Regions from separate parts of the Acidovorax sp. T1 genome, predicted to be linked through region 2. Evidence: riboswitches for the same ligand, from Rfam matches in the RefSeq annotation. Region 2 holds a riboswitch; the other holds the start of a gene.
What was found. A riboswitch is a leader RNA that binds a small molecule or an ion and turns the genes downstream of it on or off. The one in region 2 is predicted to bind glycine.
Positions count from the first base shown of each region.

Region 1: linked by a shared signal. The riboswitch ahead of CCX87_RS12805 (D-amino acid dehydrogenase) and the one ahead of gcvT (glycine cleavage system aminomethyltransferase GcvT) in region 2 are both predicted to bind glycine.

Region 1 is NZ_CP021648.1:2,702,354-2,710,661, reverse strand. Features, by position in the region: gene rnk (nucleoside diphosphate kinase regulator) at 1-413, opposite strand, end outside; gene CCX87_RS12810 (alanine/glycine:cation symporter family protein) at 631-2,028, opposite strand; gene CCX87_RS12805 (D-amino acid dehydrogenase) at 2,121-3,392, opposite strand; glycine riboswitch at 3,555-3,649, opposite strand; gene CCX87_RS12800 (phosphoethanolamine transferase) at 3,842-5,551, opposite strand; gene fghA (S-formylglutathione hydrolase) at 5,593-6,453, opposite strand; gene CCX87_RS12790 (S-(hydroxymethyl)glutathione dehydrogenase/class III alcohol dehydrogenase) at 6,512-7,618, opposite strand; gene gltA (citrate synthase) at 7,746-8,308, opposite strand, start outside.
Region 2 is NZ_CP021648.1:2,233,294-2,241,601, reverse strand. Features, by position in the region: gene gcvP (aminomethyl-transferring glycine dehydrogenase) at 1-1,948, opposite strand, end outside; gene gcvH (glycine cleavage system protein GcvH) at 2,085-2,459, opposite strand; gene gcvT (glycine cleavage system aminomethyltransferase GcvT) at 2,530-3,666, opposite strand; glycine riboswitch at 3,711-3,832, opposite strand; glycine riboswitch at 3,846-3,953, opposite strand; gene CCX87_RS10365 (TRAP transporter large permease) at 3,960-5,237, opposite strand; gene CCX87_RS10360 (TRAP transporter small permease) at 5,234-5,728, opposite strand; gene CCX87_RS10355 (TRAP transporter substrate-binding protein) at 5,828-6,799, opposite strand; gene CCX87_RS10350 (Lrp/AsnC family transcriptional regulator) at 7,200-7,658, shown strand; gene CCX87_RS10345 (ABC transporter ATP-binding protein) at 7,747-8,308, opposite strand, start outside.

The sequences.
Region 1 (8,308 bases), 470 kb from region 2:
CAGCGGTGCAACTCGCCCGCGCTTTCGGGTTGGTAGACGATGCTTTTCACGCGCACTGTCATCGATTTGCCACCTGGCCCGGGCCAGGCCAGTTCATCGCCCACCGACAGGCCGAGCAGCGCGCTGCCCACGGGCGCAAAGATCGAGATGCGGTCGGCGCTGCCGTCCATGTCGCGCGGGTACACCAGCGTCAGGCAAAACTCCTTGCCGGTCTCCTGGATCGTGAACTGCACGGTGGAGTTCATGGTCACCACATTGGGAGGGATCTCCTCGGGCGCCACCACGTCGGCGCGGTCCAGCTCTGCCTGCAGATCGGCCTTGCCCGGAAAGACGCTGGCCGGAATCACCGCCAGCAGTGCTTCAATGCGGTCCAGGTCCAGGGAGGACAGGGTGATCTGGGGTTTTTTCGCCATGGCGTATCTCGACAGCTGGTTGTAAAGGCCGGGACTGTAGTGGATCGCGAATCTCGCACTGCGCCGCGTGGTCAAAAAAGGCACCGTTTCTGGGTTTGTTGCTGCGAATAAAGTCGAGAAACGGTGCATTCCTGCCGTGATGAGGGGCGATGCGGATCCGGCCGATCCGCTCTGTCGCCCTCCCGGTGACCCGTCCTGTCGGGCCCGTCTCAGCCTCTCAGGTCTTGACCGGGTTCGATGTTTTGCCAGTTGGCATGGGAGCGCCTGCACGGCCATGGTTGGCAAAGTACTCCCGGGTCAGGCGCACGATCACCGGGCTGAGCAGCAGCAGCGAGATCAGGTTCGGAATCGCCATCAGCGCGTTGAGCGTGTCGGCCACCAGCCAGGCAAAGTCCAGGCTCAGCACGGCGCCCGGAAACACCGCCAGCGTCCACAGCAGGCGAAACGGCTTTTCGGTCACGGTGCCGAACAGGTAGGCCCAGCATTTTTCGCCGTAGTAGGCCCAGCCCAGGATGGTGGTGAAGGCGAACACGGCCAGCGACCCCGCCAGCAGGTACTTGCCCATGCCGGGCATGGCTGTTTCAAAGGCCGCGGCGCTCAGGATGGCGCCGGTCTGGCCCGAGTCCCACACGCCGCTGACGATGATGGCCAGACCGGTGCAAGTGCACACGATGATGGTGTCGATGAAGGTGCCCATCATGCCGATAAGGCCCGAGAACACCGGATCGCGCGTGGCGCCCGCCGCCTGGGCGATGCCTGCGGTGCCCAGGCCCGCTTCGTTGGAGAAAATGCCGCGCGCAACACCTTTTTGCAGTGCCAGCATGACCGAGGCGCCGACAAAGCCGCCGGTGGCCGCCACCGGGTTGAAGGCGTGGTGCAGGATCAGCGCGAAGGCGCCGGGAATGCGATCGGCAAATACCACCAGGATCACGGCCACGCAGGCGATGTAGCCGATGCACATGGCCGGCACCAGGCGCTCGGCCACTGCGCCGATGCGCTTGATTCCGCCCAGTACCACGGCGCCGGTCAGCAGGGTCAGCGCCAGGCCGGTGATCCAGGTCTCCACGCCAAAGGCGTTGTGCATGGCGCTGGCGATGCCGTTGGCCTGCACCATGTTGCCAATGCCAAAACCGGCCAGGCCGCCAAACACCGCAAAGACCGTCGCCAGCCAGCGCCAGCGCTTGCCCAGACCGTTCTTGATGGCGTACATCGGCCCGCCTACATGCTCGCCGCGCTCGTCCACCTCGCGGTATTTCACCGCCAGCACCACCTCGGCGTATTTCGTGGCCATGCCGACGAAAGCGGTCATCCACATCCAGAACAGGGCGCCTGGGCCGCCGATGGCGATGGCTGCGGCAACCCCGGCGATGTTGCCCGTGCCCACGGTGGCGGACAGCGCCGTCATCAAGGCGGCGAACGGCGAGATCTCGCCGTCGCCAGCGTTGCCGGGTTGCCGGCTTTGCCCGATCATGCGAAAGCCGTAAATGATCTTGCGAAGGGGCATGAAGCCCAGACGCACCTGCAGGTAAAGGCCCGTGCCCAGGATCAGGGTGATCATCGGAACGCCCCAGACCAGCCCGTTGAGCCATTCAAAAAACATGTGCAGGGATTGCATAAATCAGTTTCCTTCGGAAACAGGGTTGGGGGAGGTCGATAAGCAGGGGGAAAACCATCGGCGCCGGGCACCGCCGGGCACGGCGGCAAGCCTCAGCAATGCCGAGACTGCAGGACGGATGGCGTGCCAGCGGCGGGTGCGTGGGCACCACAGGCCTGCACGATCACGCCAGCCACCATGTCGGCGGTGACGGCCGACAGCGTCCAGCCGAGGTGGCCGTGACCGGTGTTGTAGAAGACATTGGCACTGCGCCCGCGTCCCACGCGCGGCATCATGCTGGGCATCATTGGGCGCAGGCCGGCCCAGGGCACGACCTGTTGCGTGCTCACGCCAGGAAAGCACTGGTGCACCCAGTCCACCAGGGGCGCAATGCGGTCGGCGCGGATGTCCTTGTTGCAGCCGTTGAACTCGGCCGTGCCGGCCACGCGCAGGCGGTCAAGCCCCAGGCGGCTGGTGACCAGCTTGGTTTCGTCATCGAGCAGGCTCACGGTGGGGGCGGCCTGCTGGCTTTGCGCGTCCCGCAGGTTGACGGTGATCGAATAGCCCTTGACCGGGTAGATGTTGACACGGTCGCCGAGCTGGGTGGCAAAGTCGCGGCTGGTCACGCCAGCGCACACCACCAGGCCATCGAAGCGGTGGGTTTGGGGGGCGTCAGCCTCGCCCACGGTGACGCTGGCGGTCTTGCCGTCGCTGCGCAGGGACAGCACGTTTTGCCCGTACAGGCAGCGCACGCCCAGGCGCTCGATGGCCGCGGCCAGGCCGACGGTGAACTTGTGGATGTCGCCGGTGGCGTCGCTCTCGGTGAAGTAGCCGCCGTAGTAACTGCCGGCCAGCGTGGGCTCGATGGCGCGCATCTCGGCCGGCGTGACCGGGCGGCGTGGCAGGCCGCCAGCGGCCAGCAGTTTGGACACCTCGCCGGCGTGGTCAAAGCCTTTCTTGTCGCGGTAGATGTGCAGGATGCCTTGCTTTTTCAGGTCGAAGTCCACGCTTTCGGCATCGGCCCAGGCAAACAGGTGCTCGCGCGCAGCGACGGCCAGGCGGGCGGTCTCGATGGTGTTTTGCCGGTAGTGCGCAATGTTGCCGATGAATTCGGCAAACCACGACAGCTTGTGCCAGCTGGGCTTGGGGTTGACCAGCAGCGGTGCATCGCCCTTGAGCATCCACTTCAGGCCCTTGATGATGGTCGACCAGTGGGTCCAGACCTCGGCGTTGGACGCCGACAGCTGGCCGCCGTTGGCGAACGACGTTTCCATGGCCGCATAGCGGTGTTTTTCGAACAAGGTGACGGCAAAGCCGCGCTGGGCCAGGGCATAGGCGGTGGTGACACCGGTGATGCCGCCGCCGATGATTGCGATGGATTTCATGATGACAGGCTTCCAACAGGTCGTGGTGACGTGGCACGCTGCGCACCATGCGCAACGCACGCCCCCTCTGTTTAGGACCTGAGAGATTCACGTCCCGTTGCCGGGCGCGCTTGCTCCTGCGGTGTGCCGTCTGACGAAGACCGGCAGCTCTTCAGAGTTCCTTTGAGCTGATCGGTCCTTTTGCCTGAGAGTTTCCGGGGCGGTTGCTCCTTCGGCGCCGCAGGCAGCATGCCAGCGGTCTCTCCCGATCAGATCTTGGCGCAAGGCCAAGGACTGAAGCGATGATGCACAAAGCGTGCCAATGCGTTCTCCGTAAATACCCGCCATGGGCGCAAAAAATGCACGGTTTCAGAGCCAACGAGACGTGCGCGGTCTGGTGGGTTGCATGCGGGGCCGGGGCTGTGGTCTGATCTGGTGCGCCAACGGTTCTGCGCAGCAGCCGGGTGTGCTCAGATGTGGCGCTGGCGGCAGGTGGCGTAAATGTCCTGGCCCGGCTGGTAGGCGGTGGTCTGCACATCCATCAGGCCCAGCACCGAGTGAAAGTAACCATCGTGCGTGATGCGCCGCTCGGCCAGGTCTTTTTGCAGGCAGGGGGTGGAGACGCCGCTGCGCGCCTGCATGGCGGGAGACAGCCAGGTGATCCAGGGCACATGCTTTTGCACGTCAGGTGCGATGGAATAGGGCAGGCCATGCAGGTAGATGTTGTTCTCGCCCAGCGATTCTCCATGATCTGCTACATAAATCATAGCTGTTTGCGCTTTCTCCGATTGGGCTGAGAGCCAATTGATCACTGAATCGAGAAACTGGTCGGTTTGCACGATGCTGTTATCGTAGGCGTTCACCACCTGCGCTTGTGTGCATTCTTGCAGGGCGGTGGAGGTGCATTCGGGCTGGAACTTCTTCAGCGCCGCTGCAGAGCGCTTGAAGTAGGCGGGCCCGTGGCTGCCCATCTGGTGCATCACCACCACAGTGCCGCGGCTGCGCTGCTCGGCGGGCAGGTTGGCCAGGCGCTGGTCCAGGTCCTGGAGCATGATGGGGTCCAGGCACTCACCGTCGGGGCACAGCGTTGGGTCTTTCAGTGCGGTGGTATGCACTTGCCCGACACGCTCGCACACGCCCTTGCAGCCGGCCTGGTTGTCCAGCCAAAGCACGGCCAGGCCCGCGTGGTGCAGCACGTCGATCAGGCTTTCGTAATTGGCCTTGCGCGCTTCGAAGCCGTCGCGCCCCAGGTGAGAAAACATGCACGGCACCGATGCGGCGGTACTGGTGCCGCACGACCAGGCATTGCGCGCGGTGGCGAGGTCGGTGCGGGCCGACAGCAGGGGCGTGGTGGGCCGGTTGTAGCCGTTGAGCCCGAAGTTCACGCTGCGGCCGGTTTCGCCCAGCACCAGCACCAGCAGGGGCGGCTTTTGCTGGCCTGCATAGCTGGCGCCCAGCTGGGCGTCGCGGCCCAGCGGCATCAGCGTGCTGGTGTCCAGCCGCAGCGGCTTGGTGGCGATGTTGCCCAGGGCGTACACGCTGTTGAGCGGATTGATCAGGTAGCGCAGCTTGGTGTGGTTGCGCATGGTGGAGGCGAAGTCCTGGAACACCAGCAGCAGGCAGACCACGATGACCACGATCGAACCCACCAGCAGGGCGCCGTTGTGGGCCATGTGGCGAAAGGCATGCATGCGGCGCACCGGGCGGCGGTACAGCCAAAGCAGCGGCGGGGCCGTGAGCGCCAGCACGGTGGCCAGCATGCGCCAGTTGAGCAGGTCGCCGGCCTCTTTCGCATCGGTCTGCATGACGTTGACCAGCATGCTTGCGTCGATGGCAATGCCATAGGCAAGCATGAAATAGGCACCGAAAGCGGCCATGAGCAGCATCACGGTGATGGCGGGCTTGAGCGTCCAGCGCCAGGCCAGCACACTGAGCAGGGCGGCATTGCCTGCCGCCACAATCACCGCAAAAGCCAGCGCAAAGCCCCAGCCGCGCAGCGTGCCCTGGCCCGGCAGCGCCGCCACTTCACGCCACAGCGGCACGTTGCAGGCGGTGGCCAGCCAGGCGCTGGCCAGCACCACGACCCACGCGGGGTGGATGTCGCGGGACGGATGGGTAGGGTGGGCAACGGCGCGGCGGCCAAGCACAAGGCGCTGTAGGCGCTGCAAAAACAAAGGCATGGGTTGATTGTCTGTCGAGCTGCTTAACTGGGCATTAATGTTCAGGCCGGCGCAGTTGCATGGTGCTGCAAATGGTCACCCAGGAAGGTCTGGATGAAATAGTAGCCATGGTCGTAGCCTGCATGGCGGCGGAGCGTGAGCGGCTGCCCGACCTGGGCACATGCGCTTTCGAACAGGTGTGGGTGCAGCTGCGTGGTCAGAAACGGGTCGGCCAGGCCCTGGTCAATCAGGATGCCTTGCGGATACGGTGCTCTGCCTTGCTGGCCCATCAGCACACTCGCATCATGTGCGCCCCAGGTGCTTTCATCCTGCCCCAGATACCCCGTGAAAGCGTTGTGCCCCCACGGGCACTGGGTGGGCGCGCAAATGGGCGCAAAGGCCGACACGCTGCGGAAAAAGCCGGGGTGCCGCAAGGCGAGCGTGAGCGCACCGTGCCCGCCCATCGAATGCCCGAACAGGCCCAGGCGCTGGTCGTCGAGGGAAAACTGCACCGCCACGGCGGGCAGCAACTCCTTGATGAGGTAGCTCTCCATGCACCAATGGCCGGCCCAGGGCGCCTCGGTGGCGTCCAGATAGAAGCCGGCGCCCACGCCGAACTCCCAGTGGTTGCTTTCACCCAGAATGCCCGCGCCGCGCGGGCTGGTGTCGGGGGTGAGGATGGCCAGCCCCCATTGCGCCGCCAGGCGCTGCGCACCGGCCTTGATGGCAAAGGTTTCCTCCGTGCAGGTCAGGCCGGCCAGGTAGGTGAGCAACGGCACGTTCTGCCCGGCTAGGGCCTGGGGTGGTAGATACAGGCCAAAACGCATTGGCAGGCCGATTTCGGACGAGCTGTGTTTGTAAAAGCGCTGCACGCCGCCAAAGCAGGCGTGTTCGCTGATCAGTTCTAGGGCGGTGAATGTCATGAATATCAAATTTGATAGCTGCTAGCGCTTATGGATAAAGCGCTAGAGCACAGTTTTATCAATAAATGACCACGCCGCGGATGGACTCGCCGCGCTTCATCAGGTCGAACCCCTTGTTGATGTCTTCGAGCGGCATGGTGTGGGTGATCAGGTCGTCGATGTTGATCTTGCCCTCCATGTACCAGTCCACGATTTTGGGCACATCGGTGCGGCCGCGCGCGCCACCAAAGGCCGAGCCTTCCCATTTGCGGCCGGTGACCAGCTGGAAGGGGCGGGTGCTGATTTCGGCGCCGGCCTCGGCCACACCGATGATGATGCTGCGGCCCCAGCCCTTGTGGGTGCATTCGAGCGCCTGGCGCATCACGGTGGTGTTGCCGATGCACTCGAAGCTGTAGTCGGCGCCGCCATCGGTGAGCTGCACGATGGCGTCCACGACGTTGTCCACCTCTTTCGGGTTGATGAAGTGCGTCATGCCGAACTTGCGCGCCATCTCCTGGCGGGCGGGGTTGATGTCCACGCCGATGATCTTGTCGGCGCCCACCATCTTGGCGCCTTGGATCACGTTCAGGCCGATGCCGCCCAGGCCGAATACCACCACGTTGGCGCCGGCCTCGACCTTGGCGGTGAAGATCACCGCGCCGATGCCGGTGGTGACGCCGCAACCGATGTAGCAGACCTTGTCAAAGGGTGCATCCTCGCGGATCTTGGCCAGCGAAATCTCGGGTGCCACCGTGTAGTTGCTGAAGGTGCTGGTGCCCATGTAGTGAAATATCGGCTTGCCATCCAGGCTGAAGCGGCTGGTGGCGTCGGGCATCAGGCCCTTGCCCTGTGTGCCGCGGATCAGCTGGCACAGGTTGGTCTTGCGCGACAGGCAGAACTTGCACTGGCGGCATTCGGGGGTGTACAGCGGAATGACATGGTCGCCCTTCTTGAGCGTGGTGACGCCCGGCCCCACGTCCACCACGATGCCCGCGCCTTCATGGCCCAGGATGGCCGGGAAGATGCCTTCCGGGTCGGCGCCCGAGAGCGTGTAGTAGTCGGTGTGGCAGATGCCGGTGGCCTTGATCTCGACCAGCACTTCGCCGAATCTGGGGCCGTCGAGGTCCACGGTTTCAATGGTCAGGGGCTGGCCTGCTTGCCAGGCGACGGCGGCTTTGGTTTTCATGGGGGATCCTCAGGTAACAGTGTCGCAGCACTATACGGGCACCGGCGCGGGTTGGTAACGGGCAGAAAAAAGCCCGCCGGGGTGCGGCGGGCTTTGGGGCTGCGGGGCGCGCTGGGCGCGCCGCCGATCAACGGGCCGTCAGGGGCGGCACATCGCGGCGCACCGAGCCGGTGAACAGCTGGCGTGGGCGGCCGATCTTGTACTCGGGGTCGCTGATCATTTCGTTGAGCTGGGCAATCCAGCCGACGGTGCGGGCCAGCGCGAAGATGCCGGTGAACAGGTTGACCGGGATGCCCATGGCGCGCTGCACGATGCCGGAGTAGAAGTCCACGTTCGGATAGAGCTTGCGCGAGACGAAGTAGTCGTCTTCGAGGGCGATCTTTTCCAGTTCCTTGGCCAGCTTGAACAGCGGATCGTTTTCCAAGCCCAGCTCCTTGAGCACTTCGTTGCAGGTTTCCTGCATGAGCTTGGCGCGGGGGTCGTAGTTCTTGTAGACGCGGTGGCCAAAGCCCATCAGCTTCACGCCGGAGTTCTTGTCCTTGACCTTCTCCATGAACTCGCCCACCTTGGCCACGCCGCCCTGGCGCTGGATGTCTTCCAGCATGTTCAGGCAGGCTTCATTGGCACCACCGTGGGCAGGGCCCCACAGGCAGGCCACCCCAGCGGAGATGGCGGCAAACGGGTTGGTGC
Region 2 (8,308 bases):
TGGCGCTGTGTTGCTCGCACTTGGCCTGCAGGTCGGCCATGTCCACGTTGCCGTTGGCATCGCATTGGGTCACCACCACCTGCATGCCCGCCATCTGCGCGCTGGCAGGGTTGGTGCCGTGCGCGCTGCTGGGGATCAGGCAGATGTTGCGGTGGCCGTGGCCCTGGGCTTCGTGGTAGGCCTTGATGGCCAGCAGGCCCGCGTATTCGCCCTGGCTGCCGGCGTTGGGCTGCAGGCTGATGCCGGCATAGCCCGTGGCCTGGCACAGCCAGGCGCGCAGCTGCTCGTCGAGCAGGCGGTAGCCTTCGAGCTGGTCGGCGGGTGCGAAGGGGTGCACGTTGGCAAACTCGGGCCAGGTGATGGGGATCATCTCGCTCGTGGCGTTGAGCTTCATGGTGCAGCTGCCCAGCGGGATCATGCTGCGGTCCAGCGCCAGGTCCTTGTCGGACAGCTGGCGGATGTAGCGCAGCATGCCGGTTTCGCTGTGGTGGGTGTTGAACACCGGGTGCGTGAGGTAGGCGCTGGTGCGGCGCAGTTCGGCGGGGATCAGCGGCTCCACGCCCTTTTCAAAGGCGTCAAACGTGGGCAGCGGCTGGCCGTCCTGGGCGAAGATCTTCCACAGCAGCTCGATGTCGGCGCGCGTGGTGGTCTCGTCGAGCGAGATGCACAGCTGGTTTTCGAAGTAAATTCGCAGGTTGGCGCCCATGGATACTGCGCGGGCAGCTATCGCTTTGGTAGCGCCGTCGGTCTTCAGCGTCAGCGTGTCGAAGCAGGCCTGCGGGCGCACTGGCGCGCCGAGCTGCTCCAGCCCCTTGGCCAGGATGGCGGTGTAGCTGGCCACGCGCTGGGCAATGCGTTTCAAGCCCTGGGGGCCGTGGTACACGGCGTACATGCTGGCAATCACGGCCGGCAGCACCTGCGCGGTGCAGATGTTGGAGGTGGCTTTTTCGCGGCGGATGTGCTGCTCGCGCGTTTGCAGCGCCAGGCGGTAGGCGGGCTTGCCGTGCACGTCCACGCTCACGCCCACCAGGCGGCCGGGCAGGCTGCGCTTGAAGTCGTCGCGGCAGGCCATGTAGGCCGCGTGCGGGCCGCCCGCGCCCATGGGCATGCCCAGGCGCTGGGTGGTGCCCACCACAATATCGGCGCCCCATTCGCCGGGCGGGGTGATCAGCGTGAGGGCCAGCAGATCGGCCGCGGCGATAAATGCAGCGTGCTTGCCATGGACCTTTTCCACGTCGGCGCGCAGGTCGTCGATGCGGCCGCTGGTGGCGGGGTATTGGGCCAGCACGGCGAAATACTCGCCGTCCAGCGCGGCATCCCACTCAGCGGCGGAATTGGCCAGCACCACGTCGATGCCCAGCGGCTTGGCACGGGTCTGGATCACTTCGATGGTCTGCGGGTGCGCGTCACCGGCTACAACAAACACATTGCTTTTGCTCTTCACCGAGCGCTTGGCCAGCGTCATGGCCTCGGCCGCTGCGGTGGCTTCGTCCAGCATGGATGCATTGGCGATCGGCATGGCGGTGAGGTCGCACACCATGGTCTGGAAGTTGACCAGCGCCTCCATGCGGCCTTGCGAAATTTCGGCCTGGTAGGGCGTGTAGGCCGTGTACCAGGCGGGGTTTTCCAGGATGTTGCGCAGGATGACGCCGGGGATGTGCGTGCCGTAGTAGCCCTGGCCGATGAAGCTCTTGAGAACCTGGTTTTTCGATGCCATCGCCTTGAGTTCGGCCAGCGCCGCCGCTTCCGTAATCGGCAGGGGCAGGTCCATGGCGCTGCTTCGTGCAATGGATCGCGGCACGATGGAGTCGATAAGGGCGCGGCGCGAGGCCTCGCCGATCACCGACAGCATGTGCGCTTCGTCGGCCGCATCGATGCCGATGTGGCGGGGCAGGAACTCGGTGGCGTTTTCAAGCTCGCCGAGCGGCAGGGCGGTTGGCATCAACATAGTGCAGGTTCTCAAACGGGAGGGTAGGGCGCCATGCGGATTTGCATTCAGCCGGCTAACTAGGCGGGAAGCCGCAGACAGTGCTGTAGCACGGCAAGGCGACCAACGACGTTAGCGGGTTGAAGGCAAATTCGTCTCAGGCGTTCTTGGCGAAATCGGCGTAGGTGGCTTCGTCCAGCAGCGCATCGAGCTGGCTGGCGTCACTGAGCTTGACCTTGAAGAACCAGCCGGTGTTGAGCGGGTCGGAGTTGGCCAGCGAGGGGTCGGCGCGCAGGGCTTCGTTCACTTCGACCACTTCGCCGGAGACCGGCATGTACACGTCGGCGGCGGCCTTGACGGACTCGACCACACCGGCCACGTCGCCCTGGGCAAACGTGGTGCCCACGGCGGGCAGGTCCACAAACACCACGTCGCCCAGCGCGTCCTGGGCGTGCACGGTGATGCCGACCACGGCCGCATTGGCGTCGGCGGCGTTGATCCATTCGTGGTCTTTGGAAAATTTGATCGTCATGGAAAAGCTCCTGGAAAAAATGGAAGGAATCCGGAATGTAGCCGGGCCCAGCGGCGGCGGCGTGGAGTAATTAGCCGCGGTAGTAGCGGGTAGGCACAAAGGGCATGGTGCTCACTTCCATGGGCACGGCCTTGCCGCGCACGATGGCGTTGACGCGCGTGCCCAGGGCCGCATGGGCGGGCAGCACGTAGCCCATGGCCACGGGTTTGTCGATGGTGGGGCCCAGGAGGCCGCTGGTGACTTCGCCGATCTTCTGGCCGTCCAGGCTTTGCAGCTCGGTGTGTTCGCGCACGGGCACGCGCTCCAGCGCGATCAGGCCCACGCGTTTGCGCTGCAGGCTGGCCGGGTTGTCGAGTTGCGCCAGCACCGTGTCGGCGCCGGGGAAGCCGCCTGCGCGGGCACCGCCGGTTCGGCGCACCTTCTGCATCGCCCAGCCAATGGCCGCTTCCACGGGGGTGGTGGTGGTGTCGATGTCGTTGCCATACAGGCACAGGCCCGCTTCCAGGCGCAGCGAGTTGCGCGCGCCCAGGCCGATGGGCTTGACTTCAGGCTGCGCGAGCAGGGCGCGGGCCAGGGTGTCGGCCTGCGCGGCGGGCACCGAGATTTCGAAGCCGTCTTCGCCGGTGTAGCCGCTGCGCGTGACAAAGCAGTCGCAGCCGGCGATGGAATAGTTGCCGCCGGTCATGAACACCCGCTTTTCAATGCCCGGCGCCAGGCGCGACAAGGCGGTGACGGCCTGGGGGCCCTGCAGCGCCAGCAGCGCGTGGTCGGGTATGGGGATGACTTCGCAGCGCTGGCCGATGCGGGCCTGGATGTGCGCGATATCGGTCACCTTGCAGGCGCCGTTGACGATCACGAAGATCTCGTTTTGCGCCACGCGAAAGAACATCAGGTCGTCGATGATGCCGCCCGCGTCGTTCAGCAGCAGCCCGTAGCGCTGCTTGCCCACGGGCAGGTCGATCACATCGACGGGCATCAGGCTCTCGAACGCGGCAGCGGCGTCGGGGCCGACCAGTTTGAGCTGGCCCATGTGGGACACGTCGAACAATCCAGCAGCGCTGCGCGTGTGCTGGTGCTCGGCCATCAGGCCAGCGGGGTATTGCACGGGCATGGAATAGCCGGCAAACGGCACCATGCGGGCGCCCAGCTCGATGTGCAGGGCGTTCAGGGGCGTGTTGAGCAGGGGGGCGGCGGCAGGGGCGGACATGAAAGCTCCAGGGCAAATGGGGGCCGCGGCACATGTGCCACGGGATTTGCCCTGCTGTCCGCTTTACCTGAGAGATTCACCGCAACACCCTGGCTGGCTGTGCGGCTTGCTCCTTCGGTGGATGGCCTTCGCATGGTGCGGGCCATCTCTCTCCAGCAAGGGAACGCCCGCATCACTGCGGGCGTTTGCCAGTCCTTTTGCCTGAGCGTTCGGGTGTTCCTGCGCCTTCGGCGGTGCCTCTCATCTTGCAATGCAAGGGACGGGGCACTCTCTCCTGACGGGCACGATTGTACTTACTTCGCGTACACCAGATCGCGCAGCGCCAGCGAAATCCACGGCACATAGGTGACGACCATCAGGCACACCAGGATCACCCCCACGAACGGCAGCAGGTGCTTGACGATGCGGTCGAGCGATATGCGCGCCACCGTGCAGGCGGCAAACAGGTTCACGCCAAAGGGCGGCGTGATCATGCCCAGTGCCAGGTTCACCACCATGATCAGGCCGAAGTGCACCGGGTCCACGCCGAAGTGCATTGCCACGGGCGCCAGGATGGGCGCCAGCACGATGATGGCCGCGCTGGTCTCGATGAACATGCCGATGATGAACAGCGCCGCGTTCACACCCAGCAGGAACAGGGTGGGGGATTGCAACACCGCCTCCAGCCAGCGGCCAATGGCATCGGGCACGCCGGCGCGCGTGATGAGGAAGGCAAACAACCCGGCGTTGGCGATGATGAACATGATCACCGCCGACGAGATGGCCGACTTGCGCAGGATGGCGAACAGGTCCTTGACCTTGATCTCGCGGTAGATCACCACGCCCACCACCAGCGCATAGAACACCGCCACGGCCGAGGCCTCGGTGGGGGTGAAGACGCCGCCGTAGATGCCGCCCAGAATGATCACGGGCATGAACAATGCCCAGCCGGCCTGCAGCGTGGCTTTGCCAAAGGGCATGCGGCCATCGCCATCGTTCTTGCCCCAGCCCTTGTATTTGCAGTAGGCCCAGACAAACAGCATCAGCGCGCCACTGATCAAGAGGCCCGGGCCAAAGCCGGCGATGAACAGCTCGCCAATCGACACCTCGGCGCTCACGCCGTACAGGATCATGGGAATGGAGGGCGGAATGATCACGCCCAACTCGGCGCTGGTGGCCTGCAGCGCTGCAGCATAGCTGGTGGGGTAGCCATGCTTGATGAGCGCAGGGATCAAAATGGCGCCAATGGCAAAAGTGGTGGCCACCGACGAGCCCGACACCGCCGCAAAGATCATGCAGGTGAGCACGCAGGTCATGGGCAGGCCGCCCTGCACGCCGCCCACGATGCTCTTGGCAAACTCGACCAGCCGGCGCGAGATGCCGCCGGTTTCCATCAGGTTGCCCGCCAGGATGAAAAACGGAATGGCGGCCAGCGGAAACTTGTTGATCGAGGCGAACATCTCCTTGACCGCGATCAGCATGTTGGCGTTGGCCACCTGAATGCCCAGGATGGAGGCCAGCCCGATCGACACGGCCACGGAGACGGTGAGTGCAAAGCACAGCACCATGGTGGAGATCATTACTGGCGTCATTGCGCGGTCTCCAGTTCCATGCGCTGGGGATCGATCAGGTTGCCGATGATTCCCACCACGCAGAACAATCCGCCCACGGGCATGGCCAGATACGCCCAGAACATCGACACCGACTCCAGCCCGGCCATGCTCTGCACGCCGCCGCGCTGCGCGTAGTCCCAGCCCCACCAGATGATCACGCCGATCAATGCCAGCGCGGCCAGGCACACCACCCAGTCGAGCACGCGGCGAACGCGCGGCGGGCTCCAGCGGTACAGCACGTCGACGCTCACCATCGCCCCCTGGCGAAACGCGGCCGGAATGGCCAGAAACACCATCCAGATCAGGCTGAAACGGATCAGCACCTCGGTCCACTCAGCGGGCTGCTCGAACACGAAGCGCATCAGGATCTGGAACATGCCCAGCGTCGAGGCCAGGGCCAGCATGGCGCAGGCGCCGAGCATGGCCAACCTGGTGCACCAGCGCTCAAAAGAAAGAAAGATGTTTTTCATGGGCGGCACGGGCCGGACAACAGAATGTATGAATAAAAACGCCCGTTGGCGCTTTGCCGACGGGCGCTGATAGCTATCAAAAAGAAAGCGCTGTGCGGATTACTTCACGTTGCGGATCTTGTCGAGCGCTGCCTTGCCGAACTGCTTTTCAAACTCGGCATTGACGGGGGCCAACGCGGCCACGAACTTGGCCTTGTCCACGGTGTCGATCACGGTCATGCCCTTGGCTCGCAGGTCGGCCACGCCCTTGGCGTCGTCTTCGTCCACGCGCGCGCGGTTGGCCTTGGTGCCTTCCTTGGCGGCGTCGAGGAAGGCCTGCTTGTCGGCAGCGCTGAGCTTGTCAAAAGCCGCCTTGTTCATCACGAAGATGCAGGGCGAGTACACATGACCGGTGAGCGTGAGGTGCTTTTGCACCTGGTCGAACTTGGCCGAGATGATCACGGGCAGCGGGTTCTCCTGGCCGTCCACGGTGCCTTGCTGCAGGGCGGTGAACACCTCGGGGAAGGCCATGGGCGTGGTGATGATGCCAAAGCCCTTGTAGGCCGCGATGTGCACGGGGTTCTCCATCGTGCGCATCTTCAGGCCCTTGAGGTCGCCGGGCTCCTTCACGTCGCGCTTGCTGTTGGTCATGTGGCGAAAGCCGTTTTCGGCCCAGGCCAGGGCCTTGAAGCCCTTGCTGTCGAACTTGGTCAGCATCTCCTGGCCGATGGGGCCGTCGAGCACGGCGCGCGCATGGGCCTTGTCGCGGAACAGGAAGGGCACATCGAGGATTTTTGTTTCGGGCACGAAATTGGGGATGGGGCCGGTGGAGCTGAAGGCCAGCTCTTGCGTGCCCAGCTGCACGGCTTCAATCGACTCGCGCTCGCCACCCAGTGCGCCGTTGTAGAAGGTTTGCACCTTGTAGCGGCCGCCCGTGCGCTTTTCGACTTCCTTGGCAAAGGTGTCAATGGCCACGCCCTGGTGCGAGTTCTGCGCCGTCGAGATGCTGATGCGCATGGTGGTCTGCGCGGCAGCGCTGGCCATGAAGCCGATGGCAAGGCCGAGGCCGACGACGAGTCTGGTCAATTGCATGGTGTCTCCTGAGGGGTGTGATTGCGTGTGGCCTGCGGTGCAGGTTGCGGCGCGGGCCTGCGCCGCGCACTGCAAAAATTATGGCGCTGCAACATGGCGCCGGGCATCGGGGTTTGTGCTGGTAAGCATGCTTATCAGCGGCGTGCCAGGCGCATCGCAGCGCACCGGGGTCACATGCGGGACAGGGCAGCAACAGGTAGCGTTGGGGGGATGCTTGCCAAGCGCCCCGGGCGGGCGGTAACCCGCCGGGGCCTTGTCAGTTTGTGCACCCGGGTAAGAGCGCCTTGATGCAGCAAAGTATGCCGCGCGGATGGCCGATTAATCTTCTGAATTGGCGTTGTTTCGGGTTGTTTTCAGAAAAATTTTCTGCCAATGCGGTCTTTTTGGAATAATGTGGCACATAGACCGTCTCGACAGAAAAATCCTCTCCGTTTTGCAGGCCAACGCCCGCGCCAGCCTGCAGGAGATCGGCCAGGCCGTGGGCCTGAGCCCCTCGCCATGCTGGGGGCGCATCAAGAAGATGGAAGAGGCCGGCGTGATCGAGGGCTACACCGTGCGCCTGAATCCGCGCGCGCTTGATCTGTCGGACACGGTGCTGGTGATGGTCACGCTCGACAGCCATTCCGACAACACGCTGGAAAAATTTGGCGAAACCCTGGCCAGCATTCCCGAGGTGATTGAGGCGCACCTGGTGTCGGGCGACTACGACTACCTGCTGCGCGTGGTCGTGAAAGACACGCGCGACTATGAGCGCCTGCTGCGCGAGAAGCTCTACAAGATCAAGGGCATCCGCCACAGCCGATCCAGCTTTGTGCTGCGCACGCTCAAAAAAGCCGATCTGCCGCTGTTTGTGGACTGATATTCAAGCCAAATTGGCCGCCTGTGCTTATCCAGTAAGCGCATGCAGCTATCAATTTGATATTGAAAAGGCGCAGCCCACGCCCGCCTCAACCCAGCAGCAGGGCGTCGTCCGACAGCTTTTCGCCGCGCACTTTTTCAAACATGTGCAGCAGGTCGGGCACATCCAGGCGCTTGCGCTCTTCGCCGGAAACATCGAGCACTACCTGGCCCTGGTGCAGCATCACGGTGCGTTCGCCCACGTCGAGCGCCTGGCGCATGCTGTGCGTGACCATCATGGTGGTCAGCTTGCTCTCCTGCACGATGCGCTCGGTCAGCCGCAGCACGAAGTCGGCGGTGCGCGGGTCGAGCGCGGCGGTGTGCTCGTCGAGCAGCAGGATGCGCGACGGCTGCAGCGCCGCCATCAGCAGGCTCACGGCCTGGCGCTGGCCGCCCGAGAGCAGGCCGATGCGGTCGGTCAGGCGGTTTTCGAGGCCCAGGCCCAGCGTGGCCAGGCGTTCGCGAAAACCCTCGCGCATCGATGCCTTGACGGCGCGGCCCAGGTTGCGGAAGGTGCCGCGGCGCTGCGCCAGTGCCATGTTTTCTTCGATGGTGAGGTCTTCGCAGGTGCCGGCCATCGGGTCCTGGAACACGCGGGCCACGCGCTCTGCG